Regions from separate parts of the Paenibacillus sp. P36 genome, predicted to be linked through region 3. Evidence: riboswitches for the same ligand, from Rfam matches in the RefSeq annotation. Region 3 holds a riboswitch; each other region holds the start of a gene.
What was found. A riboswitch is a leader RNA that binds a small molecule or an ion and turns the genes downstream of it on or off. The one in region 3 is predicted to bind cyclic di-AMP.
Positions count from the first base shown of each region.

Region 1: it holds a riboswitch for cyclic di-AMP, as region 3 does, so the genes downstream of both, ACKTT9_RS04775 (hypothetical protein) here and ACKTT9_RS06115 (stalk domain-containing protein) in region 3, are expected to answer to the same signal.
Region 2: it holds a riboswitch for cyclic di-AMP, as region 3 does, so the genes downstream of both, ACKTT9_RS04675 (KamA family radical SAM protein) here and ACKTT9_RS06115 (stalk domain-containing protein) in region 3, are expected to answer to the same signal.

Region 1 is NZ_AP038372.1:1,028,549-1,036,078, forward strand. Features, by position in the region: gene ACKTT9_RS04760 (ectoine synthase) at 1-92, shown strand, start outside; gene thpD (ectoine hydroxylase) at 115-1,020, shown strand; gene ACKTT9_RS04770 (DUF2179 domain-containing protein) at 1,078-1,593, shown strand; cyclic di-AMP (ydaO/yuaA leader) riboswitch at 1,600-1,760, shown strand; gene ACKTT9_RS04775 (hypothetical protein) at 1,821-2,237, shown strand; gene ACKTT9_RS04780 (Ger(x)C family spore germination protein) at 2,265-3,383, opposite strand; gene ACKTT9_RS04785 (hypothetical protein) at 3,350-4,459, opposite strand; gene ACKTT9_RS04790 (spore germination protein) at 4,463-5,800, opposite strand; gene ACKTT9_RS04795 (spore germination protein) at 5,983-7,452, shown strand; gene ACKTT9_RS04800 (GerAB/ArcD/ProY family transporter) at 7,449-7,530, shown strand, end outside.
Region 2 is NZ_AP038372.1:1,004,389-1,011,918, reverse strand. Features, by position in the region: gene ACKTT9_RS04685 (cation:proton antiporter) at 1-294, opposite strand, end outside; gene ACKTT9_RS04680 (hypothetical protein) at 522-725, opposite strand; gene ACKTT9_RS04675 (KamA family radical SAM protein) at 831-1,988, opposite strand; cyclic di-AMP (ydaO/yuaA leader) riboswitch at 2,221-2,356, opposite strand; gene ACKTT9_RS04670 (hypothetical protein) at 2,510-2,797, shown strand; gene ACKTT9_RS04665 (DUF3231 family protein) at 2,968-3,507, shown strand; gene ACKTT9_RS04660 (hypothetical protein) at 3,604-3,894, shown strand; gene ACKTT9_RS04655 (hypothetical protein) at 5,271-6,272, opposite strand; gene ACKTT9_RS04650 (hypothetical protein) at 6,551-6,892, opposite strand; gene ACKTT9_RS04645 (hypothetical protein) at 7,328-7,530, shown strand, end outside.
Region 3 is NZ_AP038372.1:1,319,805-1,327,334, forward strand. Features, by position in the region: gene eis (enhanced intracellular survival protein Eis) at 1-1,177, shown strand, start outside; gene ACKTT9_RS06115 (stalk domain-containing protein) at 1,532-2,329, opposite strand; cyclic di-AMP (ydaO/yuaA leader) riboswitch at 2,343-2,495, opposite strand; gene ACKTT9_RS06120 (LiaF transmembrane domain-containing protein) at 2,664-2,963, shown strand; gene ACKTT9_RS06125 (PspA/IM30 family protein) at 2,988-3,614, shown strand; gene liaF (cell wall-active antibiotics response protein LiaF) at 3,790-4,452, shown strand; gene ACKTT9_RS06135 (sensor histidine kinase) at 4,477-5,538, shown strand; gene ACKTT9_RS06140 (response regulator transcription factor) at 5,614-6,261, shown strand; gene lepB (signal peptidase I) at 6,288-6,836, shown strand; gene ACKTT9_RS06150 (hypothetical protein) at 6,902-7,530, opposite strand, start outside.

The DNA of each region.
Region 1 (7,530 bases), 290 kb from region 3:
GGAAGACTGAAATGCGGATGATATGTGTGTTTAATCCACCGACAACAGGTCGTGAAGTGCATGATGCTCAAGGCGTATATCCATTAAGCTAAAGGACGAAAGGCGGTAGAAACCATGATGACATCCAAAGGACAAGTGGCGTTAAACCATTCCAGTGTGCAAGATGCATACCCTTCAAGAATTTATAGAGAACCAAGACTCTTGGAAAGACAAGACCCAGCGGTTTACAATCATGCGATCAATCAGTCCGTAATCAGTGAGGAACAGCTAGCTTTTTATGATAAGAATGGTTATTTGTTTTTGGAATCTTTTTTTGATCAAAATCAGGTGCAGATTTGGAAAAAGGAGTTAGCAAGACTCTGGGATCAAAGTCGTCATCTTGAAAAGCCAGAAGTAATCAAAGAGCATGGAAGTGATGAAGTTCGGTCCATCTTTGCTGTACACCAGGACGATGAAGCATTTAAACAAATCGCTGAGCATCAGCGGATCGAGGCCATTGTTCGGCAAATTCTGGGCAGTGATACTTATGTGCATCAATCTAGAATAAATTTCAAACAAGGTTTTACCGGCAAGGAATTTTATTGGCACTCGGATTTCGAAACCTGGCATGTGGAGGATGGGATGCCGCGGATGAGAGCGCTCAGTTGTTCTATTGCTTTAGAAGATAACACGCCTAATAATGGTCCTCTTATGGTGATGCCAGGTTCACATCGTACATTTGTTTCCTGTGTAGGAGAAACGCCCGATGACAATTACAAGACATCGCTCCGCCGTCAAGAATATGGCGTACCTGACCAGAATAGTTTGAGTTACCTAGCGGAGCAAGGTGGGATTGTTGCTCCAACTGGAAAAGCCGGTTCCATACTATTGTTCGATTGTAATCTGATGCATGGCTCCAATAGCAACATTACGCCAGACCCGCGAAGCAATGTTTTCATCGTTTACAATAGTGTACTTAATAAGCTGAATGCGCCTTATTCGGGCAAACAACCTAGACCAAACTTCATCGCTACTCGGTAATTATCAGCTTGGGGCCTGCCTTACGGTGGGTCCTCTCAGTATCGAAAGGATGATGTTGTGTTCACGATCATATGCAGCATTCTTGTGATTCAGATTGTCTATGTATCTTGTTTTACGCTTCGAATGATCTTGACCCTTAAAGGTGAAAAATATACAGCTTCTGCGATCAGTATGCTAGAGATTCTGATCTATGTAATAGGTCTTAACATCGTTCTTAAATATGTTAACCAACCTGCATGTTTAATTGTTTATGCAATCGGATATGGATTAGGTGTGCTTGCTGGATCATGGATTGAAGAAAAACTGGCACTAGGATATGTTACGGTTAAAGTTATTACAGATGAGCTGCATCGTTATATGGCTGCTTATCTTCGGAAAGAAGGATTTGGTGTCACCTCTTGGGTTGGTTGGGGAAGAGATGGTGAGAGAATGGTGTTGGAAGTTCTTGCACGCCGCAAAAACGAGAAGTTTCTGTATGACTGCATCTTGGCTATTGATCACAAAGCATTCATTGTCACTGTGGAGCCGAGAAAACTGCATGGCAGTTTCTGGTTAAATGCTACTCGTAAATAAATCGTGATGTTGATAACGCTGAGTCCTGGCCTTCAGGAGCGGGGGAACCATAGTAAACTGATGCATGTAATTTATGCATAGTGGGGTGAATCACGGAACCACCGTGTAGGGCGATTCTCACGCCCGAATCCGACAGCTAACTTCGTAAGCGTATTATTGGAGTGGTTACGACTGATAGCTGCATACGAGCAGTTGCTTTCGTGGTCTTCCATAAGGAGGAGAAAGAATTGAATAAATCGGAACAAACCTGCACCGAATATGTGTTAGTTTCCGCACCGAACCGAGCGGGAAAGGAATTTATTAACTTATTAAGAACCAAGGGAATTCAATACTATGCGATTACGAATAACAACTACGGAAAAAAACGCTTGGAAGCAATGGGCGTTGATCGAATTATCATGGTAAATACCGAGGATGCAAGCAGTTGGACTGCACCTCAGATACGAATCAGCAAAGTATACTTGTTTGAAGTGAGTTTTAATCTATGCTGCCGATATATTCAAATATGTAAAGATTGGAATCCCAAGTCCATACATGTGATAACAAAACGTGGAAATGCAAGAGTTACATACAGAGCTCTAGGAGCTGACCATTTTACATACATCAATAATAATCAAGAAGCTTCGCTCCTGCTGCTTCCATAAAGGTTATCACCGGACTTTGTCTCTTCATCAACGGACAAGTCCGGTACTTTCAATTATGATTTGAGTTTTAACGTCAAATTTGATTTGAGAGTAGACGTTTTGCCAATGTTCCCAGTCTTTCTCTTTACCGAAATATTGACTCAGATAATGAAGACCGAACCCGTAGGGGTCAACATTGGCATCACGTATTTTATATAACAAATCTTCTGCAGTTTTGTTAACATTTTTTTCTAGCATTTTTTGGATCTGGAGGGAATTGGCGTCCTTGACCTTAATTGGGCTTTCTTCAATCATTCCCTTTATTTTGAGATTAAGACTGACGATTGGAATTTCATCTTTCGATATTGTGACATGACTAGACACCCGCGAAACGTAAAAGGCCAACCGTTTTCCTTCATAGTTAATAGGGATACCTGATCGGCTAAACTCATTCGCAGTCATGTTATACAGTTTTGTTTCTTTCGGGTTTAAGACAAGTTTTTCTTTCATTTTATCAAGTAAAGCAAGCTTCTCGACAACATATGAATCCCCATCAAAGCTAACGATGGGCAGGTAGGGATCGAGTCCCTTTTCTTTGAATCGACGGAAATTATCGAATAGAAACGCGGTCACAGTGTAAGGCGAAACTGTCCCTTCTTTTCCAAAAGTTAAGAAAAAGGAGTTACCCGCCAATCTTTCTGTTGATGGACTTGCTTTTAGTAGCTTGTTTGCGCTTGGTTCAGCTAATGCCATATAGGAAATCAGTTGAATGTCTCTTCTTCTTGCTAGCCAACTTAGCGGTTCCTCCATCGACTCTTTTACTAAGCTGTTACCGAATAAAAACATCCGGCAATGTCCGAAATCGAGCTCTTTATCGACATGAGCTTTAATATTTCTAACTGCTTCCGCTATGCTCGGGGCTTCCAAATGCTCGATCTGACTCTCCGCTAGCCCTTCGCCAATCTTGGATGCTGGTATTGCGAGACGAAGTGTTACCAAATAAGGATTTTCCTTTTTTCCAGTCCAATCCACCCCCATGGCTACGACGAAGAATCTTTTATCAATGTCCTTAAAGCTACACCCTCCAAGAGACAAACAAAGGTAGAGTAAAAAGACGATGAATAGTAGAATCCTCATGTAAAAACGTTCTCCTTCTTTTTTCTCCATACAAAATAGAGCATCATAAAAATGAATATGATTTCGGTGAAAAATCGAGCAATGAGCCATATCTCAGAGATAACCTGGTTTCTTTCTACGTTTACAAAGCGCATAAAAATGAAAGACAAGATCCCTGCACCTAAAGCTAACCAGATATTCATCTTCGGTACCGGTTCTTCTTCAACAGCTACTGAACGGTTAATTACATATCTAATTAACATGATGGTTGTGTGCCATGTGTTCATGACAAAGAGCAGCGATAATCCAGTGAAGAGCAGTAGAAAGACAAACAAAACCCGATTAATGAAACCATACTCCATGATCATGGAGTCTGCCGTCATACTCCAAATGTAAACGTAATCGCCTACACCAACTGTGCCGTGGAATCCGATTGGCACAAAAAAAGTAACCAGTAAGAAGAAACACCCGAACAAGGGTACGACCCATCGATTTCGAAAACGAAATCCCTCAACATGCAAGCGATTAAAAAGAACAAGGCTGAAATGACCGGAAAACAAAAAGGTGGCTGAAACAATTGTCATGAAGGATGGCGGTTTGTTCACGTATCCGGCTACGTAACGGATTGCGTCCCAACTAAAGTTTTCATTAACCATAGCTTTAACTAGAAACAAAAAAAGCAAAGGAGAGATTATAAGCATCATGATTTCATGAATAAACTGGACGGATCGGGTTGACCGAGTACTCGCCCATAGGGCAGCGCTAACCATTAAAAACAGATTTATATAAGGATTTACGTCTGGATAAAAGAACATACGGGCTGTCTCTGAATAGGCATATATAACAATAATTCCAGCTGGAAGCCAGATAAATAAACCCACAAATAAGCTGTTGATAGTGGTAAACCATCTTGGGAGGTAAAGATCACATATTTCTGGAAAACCCAATCCGGGAAACTTTTCAAAGCAAGCCATCATAACGAATGAAATGATGGTGCCTATCACCATTGCAATGAGCATTCCTGAAATTGCGCCATTAAAACGATCTCTTATGAGTAACGTTGGTACGAACATCATGATATTAATCATTCCAACATAGAGCACATGATAATAGGTATACCGAGACATGGTTTACTTGGTCCCCTTTCTATAATGATGTGCTTTCGCTTCTAACTTTGGAATATAAAAGGCTAAATAAGGCTGTCCAAAGCTCCTTAGATTGCACCAATAAACAATTAAAGCAAAGAATGAAACAACTACCCCTAATAAACCATAGAAAATTGAGACTATGACAAAGATGTATTTAATAAAGCGAACTGAATAACCAAAGCCGTTGTTCGGTATAACGAAATTAGAGATCGCAACAACTGAAGTTACGATAATCATGATACTGCTCACTAATCCCGCCTGTTGAATGGCTTGACCCAAAATCAAACCACCAACAGTTGTTGCTGTAGAACCGATATAACGCGGCAGGCGAAGGCTTGCCTCATTCAATGCTTCAATCATAAAAAGCATAATGAAAACTTCAATAAATGAAGGATAGGGGACCACTACTCGACTGCCTGCAATTGATAGTGTTAATTGGACGCGAAGGACCTCTGGGTTATATGAGACAATGGCTATATAGAGGGCAGGTAAGGTAATTGTAAGAAGCATGGCAAAATATCTAAGAATAAGCAGAAATTTGCTCATCCAATATGATTCATAATCATCATCCATCGCATGGAGGAAATCGATTAGTCGAACAGGAAGAAGCAGACCGAAGCGACTTCCGTCCTGTAGTAGTGCTACTTTTCCGCGCTCGAGCATAATTGCAATACGATCAGGTCTTTCTGTTTGGAGAATGATGGGGAAAAGCCTGTGTCTCTTTCCCGAAAGTGCCTGTAATAGTTGACCCGCTGCTCGGAGAGTCCTGATTTGTACATTGTTTATCCGCTCATTTAATAAATCCAGTACCTCTTTATTAATTAAATTTTTATCGTAGAGAACGCTTATTCGTGTTTTTGAGTGATCTCCTATGATGTGTTGTTCTACTGAGAGAGAAGGCACATTATACCGCATGCGTATTAGGCTGATGTTAAGATCTAAATCTTCTGTAAGTGCAGTCTGAGGACCTTGCAGTGATGCCTCTATTTGAACGGTATCAGGCTTGTCCTGAAACTTCCTTTGGACATAGAAGCGAAATACGGTGTCCTCAATTTTGAATAAGAGCGTACCGTTCAGCAGCAATTGCGTCCAATATTCAGGCTGATTGGCTAGCCCAAAGTTGGGATTAGTGTTAATCAGGCGTTCAAATTCTTCCGGGTGGAAACAATAGGAATATGGAATGATCAAACCATCTTTAATCTGTGTCTGATCACAAAGCTCAGGGAAGTAAACAAGCTCCATCTGGATGTATCCGTTATCCAGTGTGTCACAAAAGAGGTCGGATGGATTATTTAGTTCAGCAAGAATTTGTTCGATCAAGTTTTTCCCTCCGATTCCTTACGTTACCACATTAGCCTTCCCTGTACATGGATAGAGCATACGAAATATTACTAAGTTAAAGCTGACCTTTAGACACTATAACAACCTCCGTATTCATGAAATAAATACGGGGGTATTTGTTAATAATAGGTAAAGATTTATTCAAAGGGGGTGATAATAACATGAATGAGACTCTTGCAGATGAGTTGAAAATTGGAGATATCGAATTGAAGATTACCCAAATTCAAGAATATTTCTCATGTACGGACGACTTAAAGATTCAAAAGTTCGTTTTTAACAGCCAAACGTACTCATTGTTATATTTAGAAGACCTTGTGAAAACAGAGTTAATTCAATCAAATGTTATTAAACCATTGTTGGAATCAAACATTGGAGATATTGAACAGATCTTTACTTTAATCGATTTAAAGAAGTCGTCCGATATTCTTCAAATAGGGAAATATATACTTGATGGATTTTGCGTTATTGTGATTGAGGACGAAGTAGAAGCAATCATGATGTCAGTTGCTCAAACGCAAAGCCGTTCAATCCAAGAACCCAAAGACGAACAAATCATTAAGGGATCACATGAAGGCTTTATTGAAAATATAAGTACGAATATATATTTGCTTCGCAATCGAATCAAAAGTCCCAAATTAAGGGTGAGGTACTTCACCTTAGGTAATGTCACGAATACGAAAGTAGCTATGGTCTACATGGAAAACAGAGCCGACCCCATAATCGTTGAGGAATGTGAGAAGAGGATTTCAGCTATAGATCTTGATTATATATATTCCGTAGGTAACATTGATGAGATGATCGAAGAACATCCCTTATCACCTTTTCCGCAATCTATGCAGACCGAAAGGCCTGATAGAGCAGTTTCTTATTTAATGGAAGGGAAAATCAATATTATCGTTGACGGCATGCCAAGTGTGTTAGTTCTTCCCGTCACATTTTTTTCGTTTTTTCAATCGCCAGATGATTACAACGGCAGGTGGATCCTAGGATCATTCTTTCGAATTATTCGATTTATAAGCTTTATTCTCGCAATTAGTTTGCCAGCGATCTATATTGCAATCGTCTCATACCATTCGGAAGTGCTCCCTATAGGAATTCTTTATTCCATTCAGGTTTCTTTAGTTTACGTTCCATTACCACCTATTTTAGAAGCGCTCGTTATGCAAATCCTTCTAGAATTGTTGAAAGAGGCCGCAATTCGCTTACCATCTCCCATTGCACAAACGATTGGAATTGTCGGGGGTCTTGTAATTGGAACGGCAGTTGTCGAAGCCCATCTTGTATCTAATACAATGATTGTTGTTATTGGATTGACAGCGATTGCATCATTTGCAACCCCGTTAAATGAATTTGGAACAAGCTTGAGAATCTTAGGATTCCCAACTATGCTTGCTGCCGCATTGTTTGGATTATTCGGAATTTCCATCATGATGATGGTCATTTTCATTCACCTATGCAAAATTGAGACATTGGGGGTACCCTATTTCGCACCTTTCGGTCCTTTTCATGGTAAGCAGGGACTAAATGATATTTTTCTAAGACTTCCAATATGGAAGGGGAATAAAGACTCGCAATCTTCGGAATCCGGAGCAACAAACAAGTCATATTTCAGGAGGTGGAAGCGCACTTGAATATATCAATAACGAGATCCCAATTGTTTTTTTTAATCATCAAAACACAAATTGGAATTGGACTCCTATCTCTGCCAT
Region 2 (7,530 bases), 320 kb from region 3:
CGTTCCTAATAACGCCAGTAATAATATCGGACGTTTGTTTTCCTTAATCTCTCCAAAAGGAAGCTTAAGTGCAGCATCTCCGATTAGCGCCGATAAGAAAATTAAAATCACGGCCGTTTGAAAGACATGATCCGAAGACACATAGGTTTTAAATTCATTAAGAGCATTAATGGGAAAAATACCAAGCAAAAGCCCTGCAACAACAAGTAATGTTGGATACGGTTGTTTTATTTTATCTGCTACATAAGCGATCGCAACTGCGATTCCGAGCAGTACAAGCCAGTAGTGGATCATTGAAACCTCCTATGATGAGCCTTGTTGCTATTATGTGTATATTCGTGGTTCATTATCTCCACTTCAATTTATCAGTTGGATTTTCAAGCTTACGTTTTGTTTGTACATCTCTCATGGTCGGTTCTTTCAACTCATTCATAGGCCGCTTCCACCCATCATCACATATACTAAAATATGTTCATCTTTGAACAGAATTTCGATGATCTTACCTTCTTTTGTTTTCATAATCATAATGATTCAATCCCATCTGTCTTTTTTTCAACAGCATGTTCTCCACAAATAGTACCCACTAGCCACTGTAATTCTTGCCGTCTTGTTTTGGTATTTAGCCGACCGCTTACATTATTTACCTTCTTATATTCAATTTCCTTAGATTTTAAGTAATCGATTCTTTTTTGAATTTCTTCTAACATCGCGTATATGGTTAGCATGACTTACCTCCAAAAGTTCTTGAACACTTTTTGTACGCCTAAAAAAACAAGAGGAGCCCCTTAATTGACAGACTCCTCCAAGTTTAACCTCATCATTCTTTTGTGTTAATGCAGAGGCAAGTCCGGAAGATCATTCGCAGAGATAACATCGGCTGCTATTTTCTTTGGCCTATTCCATAGATACTCACTTCCGGGCAGATCATCGAACCATGCTGCGTCAGCAGGGCAATCCAGCACCATAAATTTCCCATATTCGTTATCTCGAGACTGATGATATTTTAAGTATGCCTTGCCACCCTCAATCGCTAGTATTTCAATTTTACCTGACGTATGACTCATGGATAATCGCACTCTTTTTCCAAGACCAGATGTTAAGGACTTCGCACTTTCAACTAACCGGTATACTCTTTCTAGTGGTAATACAAATTCTCGATTACCGGCAACAGGACGGTTAATAAAAAAGTAATACGGTGTTACTCCTGCCCAAGATAACTTATCAAGCAACTCAGCCAAAACGAAGGGATCATCGTTAATTCCTTTAAGTACAGGGGTCTGATTGACAACGATTGCTCCTGCGTTATGTAAAGCTTCGAAAGCCCTTTTTGCTTCTTTTGTAATTTCTCTTGGATGATTAATATGTGCCATCACATAAATACGCTTATCGACTGTAGAATATGTTCTTATAAGTTCAAGTAAAGCTTCGTCTTCATAAATCCTCATGGGGTTAAAAACAGGAATTTTAGAGCCCAATCGAATAATTTTCACATGATCAATTTCACGTAATCGCTCAATTATTTTTCTGAGTTTCGATGTTGCTAGGATTAAACTATCTCCGCCCGTCAGCAATACATTATTAATTTCAGGGTGGTTTTCAATATATGCCAATCCGGGATCAACGTTTGCAACTGCTTCATTCACGTCATTTCGAAACAGCCTTTTGCGGAAGCAATATCGGCAATAGGCTCCGCAAACTTCAGAAACTAGTAATAATGCCGTTGTTTTATATTTATGTTGGCAACCAGGGACAACATAGTTTGTGTCTTCATCAGAAGCATCCCAACGTCCATACTCCGATAGTTCCCCTTCATTAGGGATGATTAGCTTTTTTATCGGATCGCTCGGGTCAGACCAATCAATCAAATTCAAGTAATAATCATTCACACGAAATACGAACTTTTCCGTAATTGCTTTCAGTTTACTTCGTTCCTGCTCTGGAATCTCCGTGATTTTATCAATATCGGTAATGTATTTCGGCTGTGCCATCGATGATCCTCCTTGAAAAGCTGCTATTAGATGTTTAAGGGTGGTTAATGATTCTAAAACGATAACCTCCTTTGCTATATATGGTCATGGATGGGTGTAATAAGACAAATAAAATAGACCCGTATGAGGGTGTAAATCGTAAAATAAATACGATTCAATCCTTCAAAACAGGCCTAATTAAACAAGAAGACCCGTTCTACGGGTCAAAAATGCAATTATTTGCATAATAAAAAGCTGACCCATCCACTGCTGACGAGGTTAGCTGCCGGGCTCGGGAAAGATGGTTCCCTACTTAAAGATTCGCCCCAGAAAATTGGTTCCCCCGCTTTCCAGAATTTATCAATCCGGAAATTAAGCGTAGTTTTATATTACACAACAATGTTGTATTCGTCAAACATCAAACGAAGATTTTCATTACTATAAAAATCCAAAATAATTTTTAGCCACAAACTATCATTATTGATTTTCCTTCCTCCCACGTTTGGAATCATTCTGCCCTAACCGCTGTTGCAAAAACTGTTATGACGTATCAGCAAAATAATAAAAAAGTAGCGATTATTGGTTTGAACGAAGAAATTGGACTTGGCACTATTTCTCGATCCATAGCCATTTTGGACGTTGAGGATAACCCTTTCTTGCCACAGTTTCAGCATCCTTGTTCATTGATAATTTACTGTGCAATGATATCGTTTGGTTTTCCCATCGGTAAAGTGGGAGCCATCGCTTTTGGCGGAAGTCTTGGAAATAAAGTCCAAGAACTTGTTGCTGTTTTAGTTCATCTTAAACTGCCTACATATCAACGTATTTAATTCTCATCGAAATACTAAGTGGTGTGAATGACTTCATTTCCCAATATAATTTCTTAATACTTTGATGACTCAAAGGAAACTTATATAAATCCAAAATATACTTCAAATGTATAGGCGCGTATAATCTTCACTATTCTAGGGGATAGTTGTTATTGGAGGTGTTTCCAAATATGACAACATTCTGGGACGCGATTAAGAGTGTCTTGGGCTCGTTATTGGATGAAGAGCCAGTACCACCGTTGCATGTAGGTGAAGTAATGACATTATGGACACTTCTTACCATCTATGAAGAGGGACAGGTTATCTATAAAATCGCATTAAATACGACTACCGATGCTGAATTAAGGCATGCTGTCGAGAACGCGGTTCATGAATCACTACAAGATATTGAAATGGTCAGGGATTTTTTGATCAAGGAAGGCGTTCCATTGCCCTCTGTGTCAGCGGAAAAACCGGATTCCGAATCTAACCAAATTCCTCTTGGCGTAAAATTTACAGACGATGAAATAGCCAATCTCATCATTGGCAAAATAACAGCTTGTATCGCCTTGTGTGGGCAAGGGGTTTCACAGGGTTTAAGAACCGATGTCACCATTATTTTGCTCAGGTCAATGAGCAGGCTCTTGCAATTCAGTGCTCCTTACCGATCATTAATGAGAAAGCGTGGCTGGATTAAACCGCCGCCTTATTACTATCCCCCTGGAGTGTAAAAAACGTCACATGGAATTTCACTATACGGATGAAAAAGTGACGGAAAAGAAGCACATATACCGATTGTTCGTTACAGGCCAGTTGAAGTCAGGTGTGTGAAAATATGGTTCGGCAATTCTCTTGGTTCGAAAACGCCAACAATCAGCTTGTTATTCGGTGCAGACGTTGACTACGACCAGGACGGTTCGATGAACGAGAGCATCTCTTGCGAAGAAACTCCCGACAATAAACTTACTCTCATGTTGATGTTCAATATGTTTGGCGACAAGGGACCGCACGATCCTAAGAGCATTGTCAATGAAATATGGAAAAGCCATCTGCTCATCACTTCCGTTAGAAATCAACTCGAATTATATAACTTTAGAAAAAAGAATAGCCGCGTTTAATACGCGGCAACTCACTTTAATTCAATCTGATTCCAAGTACTCCGTTCCACCTCTTTAGCCAACGCTTCACGATACTTTTCCGCTCACCTGAGGGTGTGAGGCCACCGAATCATACTGGCAGCCTAATCTACAACTTCCCCTTTTGTATCCAAGACCAAATTCGGTATGACCCGAAAAGTGCAATTAACAATAATAAAATAAGGATAACAAGCCATATCCCAAGTCGATTGATATCGTTTAGCCCTTCTGAATTCGCAAATACAAACACAGAGAGAACCAGGAAAAAAATGTACATTAATACATTTGGAATAATCCAAGCCATTCTTAGTCCCATATTCGGTTTAGTCATGCCCCACCTCCACCGTTGGTCTTTCATTAATTATACGCTTCCAGGTATTGTAAGTTCCGTTAATCTGCCCGTTCGTATTATGAGGTTAACCAGTTTTTACTGGTTGACCTCTTTTGTATTTTAGAGGTTTAGTAACGGTAGCCGGGGGCGAACGTCTCTGCCCGTGGGACCGCGATCCCGTCCGCTAAACTGTTCACCCCCTACTTGTAGAAACATGTTTGAGGCTGGTTGAGACAACGATCTCGAATAACAAGCGAAGCTATGACACTGCAAGAAGCCTCTTTTAAGTTTAAACTCAACAATAATCGTCTTATATGATAGTAGTAGCATATCAATTCTTATATGACAGCATTATGTCAACGTTTCAATATAAGTGAATACATGTAATTTTGTTTCAAAAGTGCTGCAACCGTAGTCCACATAACCGGCATATAACTAATCGCGCATTTTTTTGATTATCAGTTTAAACGAACCTTTGACATGACCTTGATCTATAAGGGATTCGGCTGCATCTAGCAAAGAGTTTTATCTATTTTCAATTTAAAATTTGGTCTATCTGAAATATCGATAATTCCTTCCTCAATGTCTATTAGCAATTTTCGGAGGGATCAATATTTAAATCGTTTAATACTGTTAGAGTAAGTGCACATAATCGACTAGGTTCTTCTTTAGTATCGCTGCATAAAGAACGAATTTTGTCTGTAACTTCTAGTATTAGTATTACATTAACACTGTTGCATATTAGTACTTCTTCAATCATCATCAATGTACATAATAGAAAGATCAACTTATTCAGTAGGAGGTTTTATCACTGACATAATAGGTTTCTAAAAAACGTTTTAATACAATTCTCATACCCAAATGGTGTAATGCTGCTGAGACGCTGTCAGAGCCAGCAGCCAGGCAGTATTAAGTAAAACAGAAAAACAGCCCCGTGTTGAGCTGTCTTCTTTGTTTTCTCCCAGTTCTCCTAGAAGCGGTCCTTGTTATTAAACCCATTTAATTTGTCCCGGCGACTAATTTTCTCTTATTCGATGCCATCAATTTGCCCAACAAGAACTGCATAAACCAGTTTTCTATTTGTATCACTCCTTGCATCTTTATCTCTCGTTCGTGGTTGAAATCCTATATTTGTTGCTCTCCCACCCTTAAGTGGTTCTGACTTCACGATTGCTACCCCGTGTTCATCCTTTCCTTGAGGTCTAACATTAGGATATAATTCCTGTGATTTGTTGTCGCCGCTACCAACACGCGCATTATCGGAACCGATCAGATCTGCCATTGTTCCCCGAACATAATGTAGCTCTACCATATACTTATAACTATCCATCAATTGAACGTCCTTCTTAGCGAAGCCCTCTTTCCAGTCAGCGAACGCTAATTTCTTGGAATACTCTAAATTATCTGAAACGAATTGCTGCCCGGTTTCATGCCCCTTATTGTTCACTCTTGAAGTAAGTCCAGAATTTTCTGCGAATTGATCAAGCTCGGCCTTGCACATGGCTCTGTACATGGTTTCGGTATTCTCAAGGTTTTCGGCATGTGTACTAGCATTAATGAAAAGCACCTTTTTCATCTCTGTAAATTTAGGATCTGGCAACGTCTTGGGATCTATTTGAGCTTCTTTCACTTTAATTGCCGCTTCTAACTCCCCCCAAGTAGCATATTTCCCCTTGTCCGCCGCGTCTTTTACCCATAAGGCCAGTTTCGACTTTTCCTTCCCATTCAGATTGGTAACATTCCTCATGGCATCCTGCATACTAACGGGTTCTGCTCCAGCTTCATCGACAGTGACATACCGCTGAATAGTTGTTTCTGACCGGGATGGCTTAAGTTTACCAGACTTCATTAGCTGGGCGACTGCGCGATTGCCGATTGTTCTTTGGAGTTGTAGTATATGAGACTGTGATAAGGGCGATATAGGATTACCTGAACCTAAATCAGTCTTGCTAGCCTCCTTCGCCTGAAGTACAGGACCTTGCGTTGTTTGTAGACGCTTATCAGTATGACTTGTCGGCTGCGATTGCAAAAACAACACCTCTCGATTTTTCTTAATAATTTAAATTAAATTTCAATAAGAGAGTTAAAAATACCTTCTTTTGGAAGAAAAATATGGATGTCTCGTTTTCATACTCCTGTTTATATTCAATATCATGTAATTATCTGCGCTCTGTAAACGTCCAAAACGACTTGAAAATACGGATATTGTTCCACAATTTGTTTTAATCTCACCAAGCTTGATTCGATACTAGGAGCACAAGAAAAAAAACCACAGCGGTTTTTCACCCAAAGTGGTCTGATTGCACCTTATTTGAAATCCCAGAATAGTTTTGTTGCTTTGTATGGCAGCAATTTTACCTTATTGTACATGTCTAGAACTTCAGCAATCTTTTCTTGATCTACTCCAGCTTTCTTCATAGCCGATATAAAGTAGCCCATTTCAACTTCCCAACTCATAACATCGTCAACCAAAGGCTCAAACTCGTCGCGCGCTGGAAGCAGAGGAGTTACTTCTTGCTTCTGTGACCGGTCCCTCTTCTTAGTAAGCAGCTGCTCTCCAAATTCTTTAACTTTATGAAGATTTTCATATTGGCGTACAATGAGGTAGCAATCACCGAAATTTGTTATGACTTTATTAGCTATTATCAACCTATTTTCAATGATTTTTTTTTATTCATTAAATAGTATATGAATTGAATCAGAATGCTTTCATTAAAGGGATCAAAAGTTTTATTAGAGTAATATATTTCTAAGCATTCTTCTAAAGTCTTCATTATAATTTCCTGAACCAAAAAACCATATTCATTACTAAACAATTGACTATAATATATAATTGCTTGGTCTGTACCAATCTGTCTTCCAATGTAGGAATACCCAGCGGACGTGTCTTCCCATTTCCTTTCCGAATATCCACTCGCCTTACAGGTGGAGCCTTGTAGCGATTTGTCTGAGCCTCGACCAGAGATCCTCCGTTCTTTCTTTCAGATTCGCTTCGAATTGAGCCATTGTTTCTCCATCTATCCCGCTCGCACCTTTGCGGTTCATCAATCCCCACGTTTCTAGTAGATACTCAGGCGTAATGAGATGCGCAAGAGATGTGAGCCCGATTTTCTTATCTTGCCGAGCAGTGGAGCAAGTCGTTGGCAGGGATCTATCACCAAAGTTGGGAATGCTCACATACGTCATGTCATAGTAGAATCAGCTTGGGCCTATCGTCACTCTCCTTCTTTAAAAGGACAAATCCGTGCTCGTCAAGAAGGACAAGATCCTGAAGCTAAACGTATTGC
Region 3 (7,530 bases):
ATTGGAACAACAGGAATTGCCGGAGAGTCTTGCATTATCCCAGTTTGCTTTTCAATATGAACTGAGCGCAGAAGAGCAGGAAGACCGCAGCAGTTGGACAGATCCGAAGCAAATTTGGGGCTATTTTGTTCAGGGGAAACTAGCTGCTAAGCTTCAAATTAACCAATTTCATACGTGGCTGAATGGTCAGCGTTTTGCCATGGGCGGTATTGCGGGAGTAGCAACTTGGCCGGAGTACAGGCGCAACGGAATGGTCGCGAAGCTGCTGCTTCAAGCGCTCAAGGTGATGAAAGAGCAAGGGCAGACCGTCTCCTTTCTATCTCCGTTTAAGTTCGAATTTTATCGGAAGTATGGCTGGGAGACGTATATTGACTACCTGAAATATGAAATTCCTGCGGATAAACTTCCAAAATTCTATGCTCCAGAAGGCAGTTCAATCGTTCGTGTGACGAGGGAATGGGAGCTTTTGAATCCTATTTATGAACAGTATGCCCTGCAATTCAATGGAATGATGGAGCGGGACGCAAATTGGTGGAACAATCGATATTTTAAAAACAAAAAAGGTACGGTAGCCCTCTATGTTAATGCCAAGGGTGAACGGACGGGGTACGTCTTTTATCAAGTAAAAGAGTATACGGCGACCATTCATGAGATGGTGTTTTTGGATGAAGAAACGAGACGCGGGTTATGGAAGTTCATAGCGGATCATGATTCCATGATCTCGAAGGTGGAGGTTAAAGCGCCAGCGGATGATCAGCTTCCTTTCTTGGTGCATGATCCTAAGTTCAAGCAGGAGAAAATAACGTATTTTTCGGCGCGTATTATCGATGTGGAAGCTTTCCTGAAACAGTATCGGTTTGAACCGCGCAAAGAGGTTGAGCCGATCTATTTGCGAATTTCTGATCCGCATGCGGACTGGAACGATGGCGTTTTCCAATTGCAATTCACTGGCAGCGGTGGGGAAAAAGCGGAGGTCATCAAGTTAGCTGAGGGTGAGCAACCAGCGGATGAGCGTATACTGAGCTGTAGTATTCAAACGTTGACTGCCTTATTTATGAGTTATCAAAAGGCGGGCTTTATGGCCAAAATCGAGCGGCTTCAAGGCTCGCAGGAACTGGTTACTCGGTTGGAAGCGGCAATTCCGCAGCGTACGACGTATTTGGCGGATTTCTTTTAGGATTCGGTCCCGGTGTTCCGGGGCCGTTTTTTGTTAGTGCGCTTTCTCTCGGAAATTTCAGCCTAGAACGAGGGAATAGAGGACTCCAGTTCCCCTCGCTGGATCAGAAGCGAGCTTTTCAAACAAATAGCGGACTGTAGTTTCGCTGAGAGGTCTTCGTGCGGGCTTCACTCGCACTGCATTTGCACAGCACACGCATCGCACATCCCCCGACCTATAAGGGAACTGTGGGGCTCTATTTCAGGGGATTGAGTGTTTTGTAAGCAAATAACTCGGCGCAGGAGCAAGATACAAGCAACGGCTAGCATCCTGATATTCACGGGCTGTTCGTCAAAATTAAAAAACCCGTGATTATCACGGGTTTAGTTTGTACACTTTTACAGTTTGGAAGCCGAATTTGCGTAAGGACTGCTGGGAGCCTGGAATGTAAATGTCAATGCGTTTGCCTTTGATGGAACCACCGGTATCCGTTGCATAAGCATACATGCCGCCTTTTGGCAGGCCGTTGAAATCATAACCTTCTATATAGAGCTTAGATCCAAGTGGAATAACCGATGGATCTACAGCGACGGTTCCGATTCCTAATGGATTCCCCATATAGTCCAATGCTCCAAAGCCTCCATTTTCAGAAGGATCAGCGGAGTAAGCTGTTGACTCAAATAGCTCATAATCAGGTGCGTGATGATTGCCGTCTTTACTTAAAATCGCTAGATTGCTGCTTGCATCCCACTGAACGGGAATGTCGGAAGCATTGCTTAAGAACCGAAGCGGCACGTAGACACGTCCGTTTTGGAACTCAGCGTGTGTGTCCATCTCGACAGGAGTGCTATCGATTTCGGCCTCTTTTTGACCTGACACCAAGGAAATAGAATGCTTGTCATTGTTCAGTGTGACTTTAATTGCGTCGCCTTCCTTTTGCCATTGTACATCATAACCCAGTTTCTCAGTTACGAAACGGATCGGTACTTGTGTAGCGTGGTTGTCATCCAAATAAGGCTGGGCATCCGGAAATTGAACCAGGTCATCGTTGACTTGCACTTTCACGTCCATACTCGCGGCTTGTGCATAAGCATGTCCCGAAAATGGGGAAAGAAAGCCTCCTGCCAAAACTGTGAAGGACACAGCAAGGCACGCTAACCCTTTTGTAAACATATTCAATTGGTAATCCTCCTTCAAAATGAGCCTCCGAGGTTAGTTGACGGGTTCGGGAAGAAGGTTCTCCCTAGTCTGCTCTGCGTACAGAGCAAATATTCACCCCATGTAAATCGTCCCCCGTACCGGCACTTTGTCTGTGCACCGGACTCGGCTTCAAATATTCTATCATTGATAGAATAATGGAAACAACGCCCAAAATATGGTTAAAGGTCTTAGACCATACTGGACTTAGGTCTAGGTACAAAAACAGTCGGGAGTCCGTTTTGACGTGAATCCATTTCGGCTACGATAGTAGCAAGAAGATTACGCGAAGGGCGGTGCAATAGTGAGCATGAATCGATCAAAAAGTTGGGCGCTCATTCTGATAGCAGTTGGCTTTCTCATTTGTATGCATCAAGTTGGCATGCATTTTCATGTCATGGGACTGCTGGTTCCTGTGGCGATGGTGGGGCTTGGTTATGTGGGGATAACTCATGGCAAGAAGATGGGATGGCTGATTTTTGGCATTGGCGCTTTGATATTAATTACAAAATTATCTGGATTCCTAGCGATTGTGTTTGCAGTGTGGTTAATGTATTACGGCTATCGCATGCTAAAAAAACCAAACGATTCGGCGGAGTTCAGACTTTAATCAACAGGAACATAGGGGGTGTGGATGATGAGCGTATTTGATCGAATTGGTAAAATGGCCGATATGGCCTGGCAGGAGGCAGCAAGCAAGCTGGACCTGCATGAACGGGGAGGCGGCCACTCCAGCCATTCCAGCCACGCTGGACACGCGGGAGCATCGCGCGGCATAGCCGAGCTGGAGGAGCGCTACGAGGAGGCGCTGCAGCGTACGATTGAGCTGCGCAAGCAAAGCGTCGACGCGCAGGAGATGGCGCAGCTGCGCGCCGAGCAGGCCGAGCTGGCCATGCGCGCAGGCGACGAAGAGCTGGCGCGCATGGCGCTGCAAGAGAAGCTGCGCTTGGAAGCAGCCTGCGCGCAGTACCGCGCGCAGTACGCGAGCAGCCAGGACGTCTGCCTGGCGCTCGCAGACGAGCTGGCGGCGCTGCGTGCCGGCCGCACAGCAGGAACAGGACAGCCGCGAAGCGGGCTGTCCAAGGAAGAAGCTCGCGAAGCATTGCGCGAGCTGGAAGCGACCGGCCGCGAGCTCGGCCGGGAAGCGCTGCAGGGCTTGCGCGTGGCGGGGCGCGTGTCGAAAGAGACGCTGAAGGAGGCCGGCAGCAACCTCAAGCAAGAGATGCGCAAGCTTCAGCAGGATTGGCGCGACAAGAAATAAGCCTCGCGTGATTGTACTGCGCTGCGCACAGTATGCGGCGCAGTCGGGTTCCGGCCTCCATTCCTCATGCTAGAGCCTTGCTGGGCAAGGATTTGCATCTTGGAGGCTGTCCATTCTTATGGTATGCTAGGAATCTATATGAACGAATTAATCGGCAGCCAGAGGAGGTGCAGCGATGGGCGAAGAAACTAAAAACAACCGCAACCGGAATACAGCTCTTGTGCTGATTGGCGCCGGTCTTTTTTTGCTTCTGGATCATACGATAGGCTTTTTCCCCATTCTTGCGATAATCCTCGTCTTGCTGGGCATTCATCGGGTCCGTTCCCGCAAAGAGCGCAAAGGTTTTGTGCTCATCGGAGTAGGGGCTGTGATTCTGTTTGGTGATCATATTACGATTGTTTTATCTATCGTTTTGATTTCATTAGGATTCTTTTTCATACGGTCCAAGCAAGTGCATAAAGATGACACCTATATTCAGAAGCAGAAGCTGATGGACAGCGTTCGCTTGGGGCGTGAGCCTTGGATCATGCGCAATAGTTCAACGTGGTACATTATCGGGGAGACGTATATCGATCTCTCGCTTGCCATACTGGAGCAAAAGGAAACAACGCTTATTCTGCAAGGTGTGATAGGCGATGTAGATATAAAGGTACCAGATGATATTGGCGTCTCCGTAGGAGCATCCGTTACATTTGGCCAAATTCAAGTTGCAAGTGAGCGTGAATCAGGCGTAATGAACAAATTACAGTGGCAATCGTCCAATTATGAGAGCTGCGACCACCGCGTGAAACTTGTGCTTTCGTATATTGTAGGAGATATTAAAATTAAAGTGATGTAACGTCTAGAGGAGGTTCAGCGCATATTGGACGGCTATAAACGCAGATTAACAAATATGATATGGCGCAGTATGGCTGAATCGATTATTTTTAGTTTTTTTGTATTTGGCGCTATCATCTATTTCATGAACTCAAACAATCTAATCACACCATTTACGAGCTGGCAAGAAGGTGTGAAATTCGTTTTCATGGCCATCGTGATTATCGGAGGCATTGGTGCAGGGTACGGTTACTGGAACAGCTCACGGATTACACGCCGGCTTGAGCCGCTGATGGAGACGATGATTTTGCTTGAAAAAGGGACCTTCGCCCGCGAAGGCTTCCAGAATGGCGAAGATGAGATCGGGCGTCTCGGCGAGCAGCTCGGTCGCATTATGAAACGTTGGGAAGAGCAGGTTACTTCCCTGCAGCGACTATCTAACAATAATGCCGAGCTTGCGGAGAAAGCGAAATTGTCGGCTGTTATTGAAGAACGGCAGCGATTAGCGCGGGAGCTGCACGATGCGGTCAGCCAGCAATTGTTCGCGATTTCGATGACCGCAACGGCTGTTGGCCGGACTTTGGACAAGGATTTCGAGAAAGCCAAACGGCAGATTCATCTGATTGAGGAGATGGCTTCTGTTGCGCAATCGGAGATGAGGGCGCTGCTGCTTCATTTGCGGCCTATCCATTTGGAAGGAAAACGATTGTCCGAAGGGCTTGTTGAGCTTCTCAAAGAGCTGGCGGCCAAGGTGCCGATGGCGATTACGTGGGATATGGACGAAGAGATTCGTTTAAATAAAGGCATTGAGGATCACCTGTTCCGGATCGTACAGGAAGCTCTCTCGAATGCATTGCGTCATTCCAAAGCGAATAAGCTCGAGGTTAAGCTGCTGCACCGCGCTGACGGCGTTCGCCTGGCGATCCGCGATGATGGTGTCGGTTTTGAACTGGATGCGAAGAAGCTTACCTCCTACGGCATCGTATCGATGAAGGAGCGGGTTAACGAAATTGGCGGCTCTGTTGACATTATTACGGCTCCTGATCGGGGTACGCGTATCGAAATTCGAGTGCCGATTCTAGCTACAGATGCAGTGGAAAATGTATAGTTGGTTCGTGTTGTTAATTGATGGTGATGGTAGTGGAATATAGGAAAACAGTTCTGCTGACGAGAGGAGAAGCAAATGGACGATACATTGATTAAAGTCTTGCTTGTCGATGATCATGAAATGGTGAGGATCGGGCTTGCCGCTGTTCTGGGAACAGAAGATGGCATTGAAGTGGTCGGAGAAGCCAGCAACGGTCAAGATGGCATTCGGTTGGCCCAGGAATATCGACCGGATGTCGTGCTGATGGATTTGGTCATGGAAGGCATGGACGGGATCGAAACAACCCGGAAGCTGCTGCAGCTGTATCCGGAGTGTAAAGTCATTGTGTTGACTAGCTTCTTGGATGATGAGAAAATGTATCCAGTGATTGAAGCTGGAGCCTTCAGTTATTTGCTCAAGACGTCTCGTGCTTCCGAGATTGCTCAAGCGATTCGAGCCGCGGCCAAAGGGCAATCCATTCTAGAATCTCAGGTTGCCTCTAAGATTATGAACCGTTTCAGACAGCCTAAGGCGGCAGCGGAACCGCATGAAGAGCTGACGGATCGGGAAATGGAAGTCCTGCGGCTGATCGCCAAAGGGAAGTCGAACCAGGAACTGGCGGATGATTTGTTTATCGGTGTGAAAACAGTGAAATTTCACGTCACGAACGTACTCGCCAAGCTTGGTGTGGAGGATCGAACACAAGCTGCCATCTATGCTTTTAAGCATGGCTTGGCTGAGTAGCAACATGGGACAAGGGAGCGATAAGGATGAATTTTCTCAAGCAATTGTGGAGCTGGTTTGGTTCCATTGCCATTTCTTTTGTTTTAGTCGTATTTCTTGGCGTTTTTGTGTTCCAATCGACCAAAGTAATGGGTCATTCTATGGACCCTACGCTGCATGACAGTCAACGCGTGTATGTATCAAAGCTTTCTCATACGTTCAATTACGAACCTAATTATGAAGACATCGTCATTATTGATTCTAGAGTTGATTTGAAGCGGACGTTCAAGAACGATCTGCTGGACAGCCCTCTGCTTAGCTTATTTACAAAAGGCGATGACAAACACGTGTGGATCAAACGTGTGATTGGGAAGCCTGGCGATCATTTAGAGATGAAAGACGATAAATTGTACCGGAACGGCCAATTGCTCGAAGAGCCGTACTTGAATGAGGCGATGAGAGCAAACGGGAACAAGGAATGGACGGTTCCGGAAGATCACGTATTCGTGATGGGAGATAACCGAAATAACAGTATGGACAGCCGGGTCATTGGATACGTTCCACTCGATCATGTCTTAGGCAAGAAGCTCTTCTAAAAAAGCGACCCTCTGGGTGAGCATGCGGATGCATGAGCTCATTCCAGAGGGTCGCTTTTTTCAAATCACATCTGTGTATCTAGCAGCAGGCCTCTCATCGGTACCGGCAAGTAGGCTTGGAGTTTGGAACGGTATTGCCCGTAAGGTTTTAGGTCAGAACGGGACATTTGAAACAACGCTTCAGTAGGAACTTGCTGCAACTGTCCAAGATTGTTCGCCAAGGTAGAGGCGAAGTTGGTCAGGCTGTCGAGACTTTTTCGAAAGGAGCCTGACAGGTTGTTGACTTGACCTTGAAGCTCCTGCTCCTGAAACTCAAGGTTGCCATCATCAAGCTTGTTGATGCCGATTTCTTTGAGCGAATACGGCTTAGCGGCTTGTTCTAGCCCGGCAAGAAGGGAACGATTCATGTACGCAGGCGACTCTCGTAAGGAGGTCTGAAGCTCATTATATGTATCTACAAATTCACGGATAGGCTCTAGGATGGTTTCACGATTGTTGTCGCCTGGTCTTGCTTGGACCAAGGATTGTGCGGAGAGCTTGGCATTCTGGGCAGTTTGAACGAATCCAGCTACGTTTTGGGCTGCAGCTTTTGCGATTTTTTGATACGGTGAGCCCTCATATGGCAAATTAAGCTGCTCACGAATCGTGGTAGATTTACCACCTGCGATGCCGCGGATACCGCTAACCCGATAGT